Regions from separate parts of the Arthrobacter sp. NPDC092385 genome, predicted to be linked through region 3. Evidence: riboswitches for the same ligand, from Rfam matches in the RefSeq annotation. Region 3 holds a riboswitch; each other region holds the start of a gene.

Region 1 (3,264 bases), on a different contig from region 3:
CGGGATCATCGTGATCGACTTCATCGACATGGTCCTCGAGGCGAACCGCGACCTCGTGCTGCGCCGCCTCGTCGAGTGCCTCGGCCGGGACAGGACCAAGCACCAGGTCGCCGAGGTGACCTCGCTCGGGCTCGTGCAGATGACGCGCAAGCGCATGGGCACCGGCCTGCTCGAGGTCTTCGGGGAGGACTGCGAGCACTGTGCGGGCCGCGGTGTGGTCACGCACATGGAACCCGTGGAGCACCGCAGCCACACGCCTGTGCAGGACCAGCAGCAGGCGCGCCAGGAGAAGATGTCCCGGAGCGAACGCAAGCGGAACCGGGGCCGGGGCGGACAGCAGGAGGACGCCGCCGTCGTCCAGCCCGCAGCGCCCGTCGCGGAGAGCGCCGACCGTGCAGCGAAGGCGGAGGCAGCCCGTGCGGCACTCGCGACCATCGCGGCCGCCACGCACCACGCCCACGAGGAGCCGGCCGGGGAACCGGACGCTCCAGCGGACATCCAGGTGACCGAAGCCGTCCTGACCATCAACGGCGAGACGGTGACGCTGCCCCGTGCGGACAACCGCCGCCAGGAGGTGCAGGACTCCCAGGAGGCGCCGTCGACACGCCTGACGCTGGACAGCCTCAGCGAGGCGTTCAACAGGAAGCCGGCAGCCGATGGCGCCGGTGCAGGTGCCGATGCGCCCGCGCCCGCCCCCGCGCCGCAGTCTGTCGGGTCCGTGCCGCAGGCAGGCGAGCCCGCGCCGGAGGCAGGCGAGTCCGACGGCGGGAAGGCGCCGGAGCTTCCGGTGGCCGCACCCGCTGCGGAACCGGCCGCAGGACCGGCCCGCCGCACGCGTCCGCGCCGGCGGGTGGCGCGCAGCGCCCAGGGTGCAGCGGACACGACGATCGAGACGCAGGCTCCCGAGGCGCCCGCCGAGCACTCGGGGACGCGGCACGTCGCCAAGGCTCCGGCCCTCGCGCGGAGGCCTGAGCCGTCCGCAGCCGAGCCCCTGATCTTCGGCGTGGGTGTGCCCGCCTCGGAGCTGTAGGAACACCGGGACCGCCCCGTCCCGTACGGGCCGCGAAGGCCGGAGTCCGAGAGGACTCCGGCCTTCGCCGTCTGCAGCCGGGCCGTGCCCGCTGCTATAGGCTGGATCCCGACACGGGGTGCCCTGCCGGATGCAGGGCTGAGATCAAACCCGTCGAACCTGATCTAGTGGGCGCGCGGCGCCCGAGGCCTAGCGGAGGGATGTCGCCATGGAAACTGCCCGTGCATCGAGGAGCTCACGCTCCAGGATTCCCAATATCCTCAGCATCGCCGGTTCGGATCCCAGCGGCGGCGCCGGTATCCAGGCGGACATCAAGAGCATCAGCGCCGGCGGTGGCTATGCGATGGCCGTCGTGACGGCGCTGACCGCGCAGAACACCCTCGGCGTCACCGGAGTGCACACCCCGCCCGTGGCATTCCTGCGGCAGCAACTCGACGCGGTGGCCGGCGACGTCGCCATCGACGCCGTGAAGATCGGCATGCTCGGCAGCGCCGGCATCGCCCGCTGCGTCGCCGAGTGGCTCGACGACGCCCGTCCTCCCGTCGTGGTGCTCGATCCCGTCATGGTCGCCACGAGCGGCGCCCGGCTACTCGACGACGACGCCGTGCGCGCCGTCGTCGACCTCGCCCGCCGTGCCTCGCTCGTCACCCCCAATATCGCGGAACTCGCAGTGCTCGTCGGAGCCGGGCAGGCGCGGTCCTGGCCCGAGGCACTGGAGCAGGGCAGCGCCCTCGCGGAGCAGCTCGGCACGAGCGTGCTGGTGAAGGGCGGGCATCTGCCGGGGGAGCGGTGCCCGGACGCGCTCCTCGTCCCCGGGACGGACGCCGCGGACGCCCTGGTCTTCGACGGCCGGCGGGTCGGGACGACGAACACGCACGGGACGGGATGCTCCCTGTCGTCGGCCATCGCGACGAGGCAGGCCGTGGGAGGGGACTGGTCCCAGGCGGTGCGGGAGGCCAAGTTCTGGCTCGAGGGGGCACTCGAGGCCGCCGACCTGCTCGACGTCGGGAACGGCAGCGGGCCCGTCCACCATTTCCACTCCGCCCAGGATCCGCGCATGCTGCAGCGCTTCACCGATCTCGCCTGGCGGGACACCGCCGCGATCCGCGGGGAGATCCTCGGGCTCGGATTCGTCGCCGGGATGATTCGGGGCAGCCTGCCGGCAGCGGACTTCGCCTACTACCTGCAGCAGGACGCCCTCTACCTCAGGGAGTACTCGGGCGTGCTCGCCCGGGCGGCAGCCATGGCCCCCTCCGAGGACGAGCAGCTGTTCTGGCTGGCCTCCGCGACGTCGTGCCTGCGGACCGAGGCCGAGCTCCACAGGACGTGGCTGGCGCGGGAGACGGGCTTCCGCTTCGGCGAGGGAGCAGCCGGTCCCGTCACGCGCGCCTACTGCGACCACCTGGCGGCCGTCGCCGCCCGCGGCTCGTACGCCGAGCTCGTCGCGGCCGTGCTGCCGTGCTTCTGGCTCTACGCCGCCGTGGGCGACCACGTGCAGGAGAAAGTCCGTGAAGGCGACCATCAGGAGCCCGGCCACCACGGCGGAGACCACCCCTATGCGGAGTGGATCGCCACCTACGCGGACCCCGCCTTCGCGGCGGCGACGGCGCAGGCGAAGCAGATCGTGGACCGCGCGCACAGGAGTGCCTCGGCAGCCGGCAAGGATGCCATGCTGAGGGCGTTCCGATGGTCCGCCGTGTACGAGCGCGATTTCTTCGACGCTCCTCGGGTCCACGGCCCGGGCGCCGCGCCCCGGCCCGCTGATTTGCGGGAAGACGCCGTACTGGCGTAATCTGGACCCTCGGTGCACTCGCCTGTTAACCGGCATGTCCGGCGGCAGCAGCGCAGGCCTTGCAGACTGTGCAGTCAGCAGACCGTGCAGGTTGTCCATCAGGCACGAGCAGCTCCCGGGCTGCGGTGTCGAGGATACGCGGCGCGGGCTCGGCACGAGGAGCAACCTCCCGGATTGCTGCCGAGGCGCACCCAGGTTTTTTCATCAGAAGTCAAGAATGTCGAGAGAAGTGAGTTCCCAAGTGGTGTACGCGATTGTCCGCGCAGGCGGCCGCCAAGAAAAGGTTTCTGTAGGAGACCTCGTTACCCTTGACCGCGTCACCGGTCAGGCAGGAAGCACGTTCAAGCTCCCCGCCCTCCTTCTGGTAGACGGCGCCAAGATCACCTCCGCAGCGGAGGACCTCGAGAAGATCACCGTCACTGCCGAGATCGTCGAGAATCTT
Region 2 (3,264 bases), on a different contig from region 3:
TCCGCCGTCGCGGGAGCCGGAGCCGTCGTCCTGATGATCGTCGCCTCCCGCCGGCCGGCCTTCCTCTTCCCCCGGACCAGCACCCTCACCGGCGCGTCCGCAGTGCCGGGATCGACGCCAGGATCACCTGAAGGCGCCGAACGGGCAGCGGACCCCGACTACGAGACGGTCGGTGCGTCCCACCGGTCGACGGCACGTCCTCACGGTATGCCGGTCACCCGCGCCCCCGCCGATTCGGACCGGGGTGATGAAGGATCTGCACAGGGTGGCGCGGCCGCCCTCCCGCACGGGAGGATCTCCGTTCCACGGATCCTGAAGGAAGCGCCCTGGCAGATCGTCCTGTTCTCCATCGGCATGTACCTGGTCGTCTACGGGCTGCGGAACCAGGGCCTGACCGACGAGCTCGCCAGCGTCTTCTCCACCATCGGCACCGGCGGGGTACTCATCACCGCACTCGGCGTCGGCGTCATCGTCGCCGTCCTCGCGTCCCTGATGAACAACCTGCCCACCGTCCTCATCGCATCGTTGGCCATCGGCTCCGCAGGAGCTGCCGGGCTGACTCAGGAAGCCATGATCTACGCCAACGTCATCGGCTCCGACCTCGGGCCGAAGATCACCCCTATCGGCAGCCTCGCGACCCTGCTCTGGCTGCACGTCCTGGACCGCAAGGGCATCCACATCGGCTGGGGCCAGTACTTCCGGATCGGCATCGTGCTGACCATCCCCGTGCTCGTCATCACCCTCCTCGCCCTCGCCGGATGGCTCACCATCATCGGCACCTGAGCGCCAGGAGGGGGCCCGCCGCGTACCCCGTACGCGAAACGGCGGGCGCCCCTCCTGCACCCCTGCCGGGAAGGGCTCAGGTCAGGTCGCGTGTCTTCGAGAAGCGGTCGATCGCCTTCTGCGTCGAGCGGTTGGTGAGCACCTGGATGGTCGTGCTGACCGCACCCGAGATCACGGCGAACACGAGGGCCGAGCGCAGGGTGTTCTCCAGCCCGTCCTTGCTCTTGGGCGGGGCCTCACCGGTGATCTTCTCCCACAGGAAGTCGACGAGCTTGGTCCCGACGAAGCCCGCACCCACGCTCATGCCGGCGCCGAGCAATTTGAACACCACGTTCATGGTTTCTCCTTCTAGTCCGATAGTCCTGGGCCTAGCCTAGCCGCGGCCCACGCCCCTCCGCAGGTGTAGGATCGGTAGCGCTCAACCAACAAACGACAGGGGAGCGCCGATTCGCAGCAGGCTGCGGAACGGGCGCTGAGAGTGCGGACCGCCGCAGACCCTCGAACCTGATCCGGCTAGTACCGGCGAAGGGAGTCGAGTTCTCAGAGTGCACGGATGCTGCTTCAACGGCAGTCCGGCACTCTCCCCTCCTGTACCTCAGGAGGACATCACCATGGCATCACCAACGGCCCTCAAGGGCACCTCTCCGCGCACCAACCAGTGGCGCGTCGTCGACATCGTGGTGGCCTCGGTCATCGCGGTCGCCGTCGGCGTCCTGTTCTTCGCCTGGTCGGCCGGCTACTCGGGCATCAGCGTGCTCACCGCCGGCTTCCCGCCCCTGGCGGGCCTCTACTCGGGCGGCTGGCTGATCGCGGGAGTGCTCGGCGGGCTGATCATCCGGAAGCCCGGCGCCGCCCTCTACTGCGAGGTGCTCGCGGCCGCGGTCTCGGCGCTCATCGGCACCCAGTTCGGCATCCTCGTCCTCGTCTCCGGGCTCATCCAGGGACTCGGGGCCGAGCTGGTCTTCCTGCTGTTCCTGTACCGGAAGTGGAACCTGCCCGTGGCACTGCTGGCGGGCCTCGCAGCGGGGCTCGCCCTCGCGATCAGCGAGAACATCATGTACAACGCGCTGTGGACCATCGAGTTCAAGGTCCTCTACACCGTGTTCGCCGCCATCTCCGGCGTCGTCATCGCCGGCCTGCTGTCCTGGCTCGCCATGCGCGGCCTCGCGAAGACGGGCGTGCTGTCCTCCTTCGCCGCGGGCCGCACGGCGGACGTGTGACACCAGTCGACGCGCTATCCCCGGGAGCGGTGCACGTCCGCGCCCGGGGATGGGGCTGGCGCCATGCCGGCAGGAAGGCGTTCGCTGCGCGCCGGCTGGACCTCGACATCCAGCCGGGGGAGCGGGTCCTGCTCCTCGGGGCGTCCGGCGCGGGAAAATCCACCGTGCTGCACGGCCTGGCCGGGGTGCTCGGCACCAACGACGAGGGCGAGCAGGAGGGTGAGCTCCTGCTTGACGGCGCCCCGCCCGCTACGGCGCGGGGACGCGCAGGGCTCGTCCTGCAGGATCCGGAGACGCAGGTCGTGCTGGCGCGCGTGGGCGACGAGGTGGCCTTCGCTGCCGAGAACCTCGCCGTGCCGCGGGAGGAGATCTGGCAGCGCGTGGGACGGGCGCTCGACGACGTCGGCCTGGACCTCCCGCTCGACCACCCCACCACCGCGCTGTCCGGCGGGCAGAAACAGCGCCTCGCGCTCGCGTCCGTGCTCGCGATGGAACCCGGCCTGCTCCTGCTCGACGAACCCACCGCGAACCTCGACCCCGACGGCGTGCTGGAGGTACGCGACGCCGTCGTCCGGGTCCTCGAGCGGACCGGGGCGACGCTCGTGGTCGTGGAGCACCGTGTGGCGGTGTGGGCCGACGTCGTCGATCGCGTGATCGTGCTCGATGCCGAGGGCGGTGTCCTCGCGGACGGTGCCCCGGCAACCGTGCTCAGCCGGGAGGAGACGCGAAGCCGGCTCGCGGCGGCAGGCGTATGGGTCCCGGGCCTCCGGCCTCCCGTGGGCGGGCGGGTGCCCGGCGGCGGCGGGGAGGTGCTCCTCTCGGCGCACGGCCTGGCCGTGGCCAGGACGAAGCGCGGGCCGGCCGCCGTGGAGGACCTCGGGCTCGAGGTGCGCGCTGCGGAGGCCCTGAGCATCACCGGGCCGAACGGTGCGGGGAAGTCGACGGCGGCGCTCACGCTCGGCGGCCTCCTCCGTCCGCGGGCCGGGACGCTCGAGGCGTCCGCCCGGCTCGCCGGCGAGGCCGGGAGGAACCCGTTCCGCTGGCGCTCCTCCCAGCTCGTGCAGCGCATCGGCACGGTCTTCCAGGAGCCCGAGCACCAGTTCCTCACGGCGAGCGTCGCGGAGGAACTCGAGTTCGGGCCGAGGAGGGTCAGCGGGAGCGCGGACCCCCGGCGCATCGCCGAGCTGGCCGAGCGGCTCCGGCTCACCCATCTGCTGAAGGCCAATCCGTTCACACTGTCCGGCGGGGAGAAGCGCCGCCT
Region 3 (3,264 bases):
GTGCCGGGCGGCAGGGCGTGGGCGACGGCGAACTGCTCCGCGGTGGCAGCACTCAGGCCGACGACGGCGTCGGGGCCGACGACGCTCCGCACGAGGCCGGCCGGAAGGTCGGACTGGCCCACATGCACGCCATGGACCGGGGCACCCTGCTCGCGTGCCGCCAGGTACACGTCGACCCGGTCGTCGACCAGGACGGGCACGCGATCGCCGACGGCCTCGGCCACCGCGACCAGGAGGGTGAGAAGGTCGCGGCCCCCCGCGTGCTTGTCCCGCACCTGCACGCACGTCGCACCGCCCGCCACCGCGGCCGCGACGACATCCGGGACGGTCCGCGGAGTACTCAGCAGCGTGTCGGTCACGAGATAGAGCGGCAGGTAAGACGCCGGGAGCGGCCGCGGCATCAGTCGCCGTCCGGGAGGTTCAGGCCCTGCACGACGTCGGCCGGCGTGATGGCGGCGAGCGCATCGAGGAAAGCGGGCGCGAAGGTGCCGGGACCCGCCGCAAGTGCGGCGGCCTTCTCGGCGGCGAGCGTGTAGACGCCGGTGGCGGCGGTCGCGGCGAGCAGTGCATCCGGTGTGAGGGAGGCGAAGGCGGCCATGACGGCGCCGAGCGCGCAGCCGCCGCCCGTCACGCGCGTCAGCAGAGGAGTGCCGTTGTCCACCCGGATGACCGCGCCGCGGGCGGGGACGACGGCGTCGACGGGACCGGAGATCGCGACGACCGATCCGTGGCGCTGCGCGAGCGCGCGGGCGGCGTCGAGCGCCGCTGCGGTCTCGTCGGTGGAGTCCACCCCGCGTCCTCCGCCGCCCGCGCCCGCGAGGGCGATGATCTCGGAGGCATTGCCGCGGATGATCGTGGGCCCGAGGGCGACGAGCTGCCGCGCGGCGTCGGTCCGGACGGAGAGGAAGCCCACGGCGACGGGGTCGAGGACCCACGGGGTGCCGGCAGACCCGGCGGCCTCCGCAGCTTCACGCATGGCTGCGCGCTGACTGTCGGTCGGCGTGCCGAGGTTGACGAGGACCCCCGAGGCGACGGGCGCGAACTGGCCGGCCTCCCCGGGGATGTCCACCATGGCGGGAGCGGCGCCGAGTGCGAGCAGGACATTGGCGGTGAAGTTCGTGACGACGGCATTGGTGACGCACTGGACCAGCGGCGAGGCGTTCCGGAGGTCCGCGAGCAGTGCCGCGCATGCTTCGGCGGTGACCCGGCCGTCCTGCGGCGACGCGCCGCGCTCCGGTGCTGGGGGGCGTGTCTGCGCAGGTGTCTCGGTCATGGCTGCCTTTCGCCGGTCGGGCGGAAGGACGGACGGACCGAAGGCCCGGCAGGACATCCCTTCGCCAGTATGAGCTGGATCAGGTTCGACGGGTCTCATCTCAGCCCCTCCCGTGGAGGGACACCCCGTGTCGCTGTTCGAACGATAACGCCTCGGCGCGGAGCTTCCAAGCCGGGGGCGGAAGGGCGGGCACCCGTGCAGCAGGCACGTGCACCCGCCCCAGGGATCAGCGGCCGCCCTCGATTCGGCGGCTGCGCTGCTCCCTGCCGGGGCCTCCGTAGGGGTAGTCGCTGAACGTGGGCGCGCTGACGTCGTCGAGGCGGCCGAGTTCTTCGGGTGTCAGCTCGAGGTCCGCCGACGCGAGGTTGTCCGCCAGCTGCTCCTGCGAGCGCGCTCCGAGGATCACGGAGGTCACGGCGGGCTTCGCCGCGACCCAGGCCAGTGCGACGTGCGAGGCGTTGACGCCGCGTTCGGCGGCGATGCCGGTCACGGTATCGATGATCCGCCACGTCCGGTCCTGGGCGTTGCGCTTCTCCCAGGCCTCCATGCCGCGCTGCGGGTTCTCCCCGAGCCGCGTGGCACCGGTGGGTTCGGTGTCGCGGGAGTACTTGCCGGTCAGCCAGCCGCCGCCCAGGGGCGACCACGGCAGCATCCCCATCTCTGCGTCGAGTACCGCCGGGACGATCTCGGCCTCGATCTCGCGTACGAGCAGCGAGTACTGCGGCTGCAGTGTCACCGGCAGGGAGTAGCCCCGCTGGCGGGCGATCATGACCGCCTTGGTGAGCTGCCAGCCGGTGTAGTTGGAGAACCCGTAGTAGCCGATCTTGCCCTGGACCACCGCTTCGTGGAGGAATCCGAGGGTCTCCTCCAGCGGGGTCAGCGGATCCCACGAGTGCACCTGGTACAGGTCGATGTGGTCCACCCCGAGCCGCGTCAGGGAGGCGTCCAGCGCCCGTCGGAGGTGGCGCCGGGACAGTCCGAGGTCGTTGACGTCCTCGCCCATGGGGAACCTGCCCTTGGACGCCAGGACCATCCGGTCACGCTCCGCAGGGTTCCTGGCGAGCCACCGTCCGATGATCTCCTCGGAGGTGCCGGCCGTGTAGACGTCGGCCGTGTCGATCAGGTTGCCGCCCGCCGCCGCGTAGTCGGACAGGATGGCGTGCGAGACGCCCTCGTCCGATTCCGCGCCGAAGGTCATCGTGCCGAGTGCGAGATGCGATACCGAGGTGCCGCTGTTGCCGAGTTTCCTGTACTCCATGGTGCTCCTTCGTCAGTGGACGGCGCCCTGTGCGGTGGTCATTCGCTGACCGTGACGCCCTTCCAGAAAGCGTAGTAACCACGGATGTTCTCCGCTGCTTCTTTCGGTTCCGGGTAGCTCCAGGCCGCATCCTTGTTCTGCTCACCGTCCACCTCCAGCGTGAAGTAGCTCGCCGTGCCCTTCCAGTGGCAGACGGTCTGGGTCCGGGTCGGTACGAAGTGCTCCTGCGAGATGGAGTTCCGCGGGAAGTAGTGGTTCCCCTCGACCATCACCGTCTCCGCCGATTCCGCGATGACCGTGTTGTTCCAGATTGCTTTCGGCATGATTCCTCTTCCTCGACGGTTCCCGCGCTCGCGTGAGCGCGGTGGCGCCTGCTGCCTGTCGGCGAGGGCGCGGTACCTTCCCCAACTCCCAGGGCAGCCGGAGCATTCCGGGCGCGGGCCTCCTTCGGCGGCCGGCGGGCGCGGTCAGAGCTTCCGTACGGTCAGGATCTGCTCGAGGCGGCCAAAGGGCCCGTCGAGATCGTGCGCGACGCTCGAGGTCAGCCCTACTCCGTGCCCGCCGAAGGTGACGCGGGTGTCGAGCCCCAGCCACTCGCCCCTGGGCAGGCGGTGGAGGTGGATCTGGAGGTCCACGTTGGGGAACATCCAGCTGTCCCCTCCGGGCGGCACACGCGCGGCGATACCGTTGGCGGCATCCATCATGCCGACGAGCCGCACGACGTCGGAGGTCG

The links. A riboswitch is a leader RNA that binds a small molecule or an ion and turns the genes downstream of it on or off. The one in region 3 is predicted to bind thiamine pyrophosphate.
Region 1: linked by a shared signal. The riboswitch ahead of thiD (bifunctional hydroxymethylpyrimidine kinase/phosphomethylpyrimidine kinase) and the one ahead of thiM (hydroxyethylthiazole kinase) in region 3 are both predicted to bind thiamine pyrophosphate.
Region 2: linked by a shared signal. The riboswitch ahead of ACIQCY_RS01425 (ECF transporter S component) and the one ahead of thiM (hydroxyethylthiazole kinase) in region 3 are both predicted to bind thiamine pyrophosphate.

The regions. Positions count from the first base shown of each region.
Region 1 covers NZ_JBIVQL010000010.1:101,172-104,435, forward strand. Annotated here, with positions in the region: gene ACIQCY_RS13745 (Rne/Rng family ribonuclease) at 1-1,030, shown strand, start outside; TPP riboswitch at 1,135-1,248, shown strand; gene thiD (bifunctional hydroxymethylpyrimidine kinase/phosphomethylpyrimidine kinase) at 1,239-2,822, shown strand; gene rplU (50S ribosomal protein L21) at 3,064-3,264, shown strand, end outside.
Region 2 covers NZ_JBIVQL010000001.1:283,848-287,111, forward strand. Annotated here, with positions in the region: gene ACIQCY_RS01415 (arsenic transporter) at 1-783, shown strand, start outside; gene ACIQCY_RS01420 (DUF4235 domain-containing protein) at 860-1,120, opposite strand; TPP riboswitch at 1,208-1,331, shown strand; gene ACIQCY_RS01425 (ECF transporter S component) at 1,395-2,003, shown strand; gene ACIQCY_RS01430 (ABC transporter ATP-binding protein) at 2,000-3,264, shown strand, end outside.
Region 3 covers NZ_JBIVQL010000018.1:36,329-39,592, reverse strand. Annotated here, with positions in the region: gene thiE (thiamine phosphate synthase) at 1-401, opposite strand, end outside; gene thiM (hydroxyethylthiazole kinase) at 401-1,273, opposite strand; TPP riboswitch at 1,313-1,411, opposite strand; gene ACIQCY_RS16575 (aldo/keto reductase) at 1,500-2,531, opposite strand; gene ACIQCY_RS16570 (DUF427 domain-containing protein) at 2,570-2,854, opposite strand; gene ACIQCY_RS16565 (thioesterase family protein) at 2,999-3,264, opposite strand, start outside.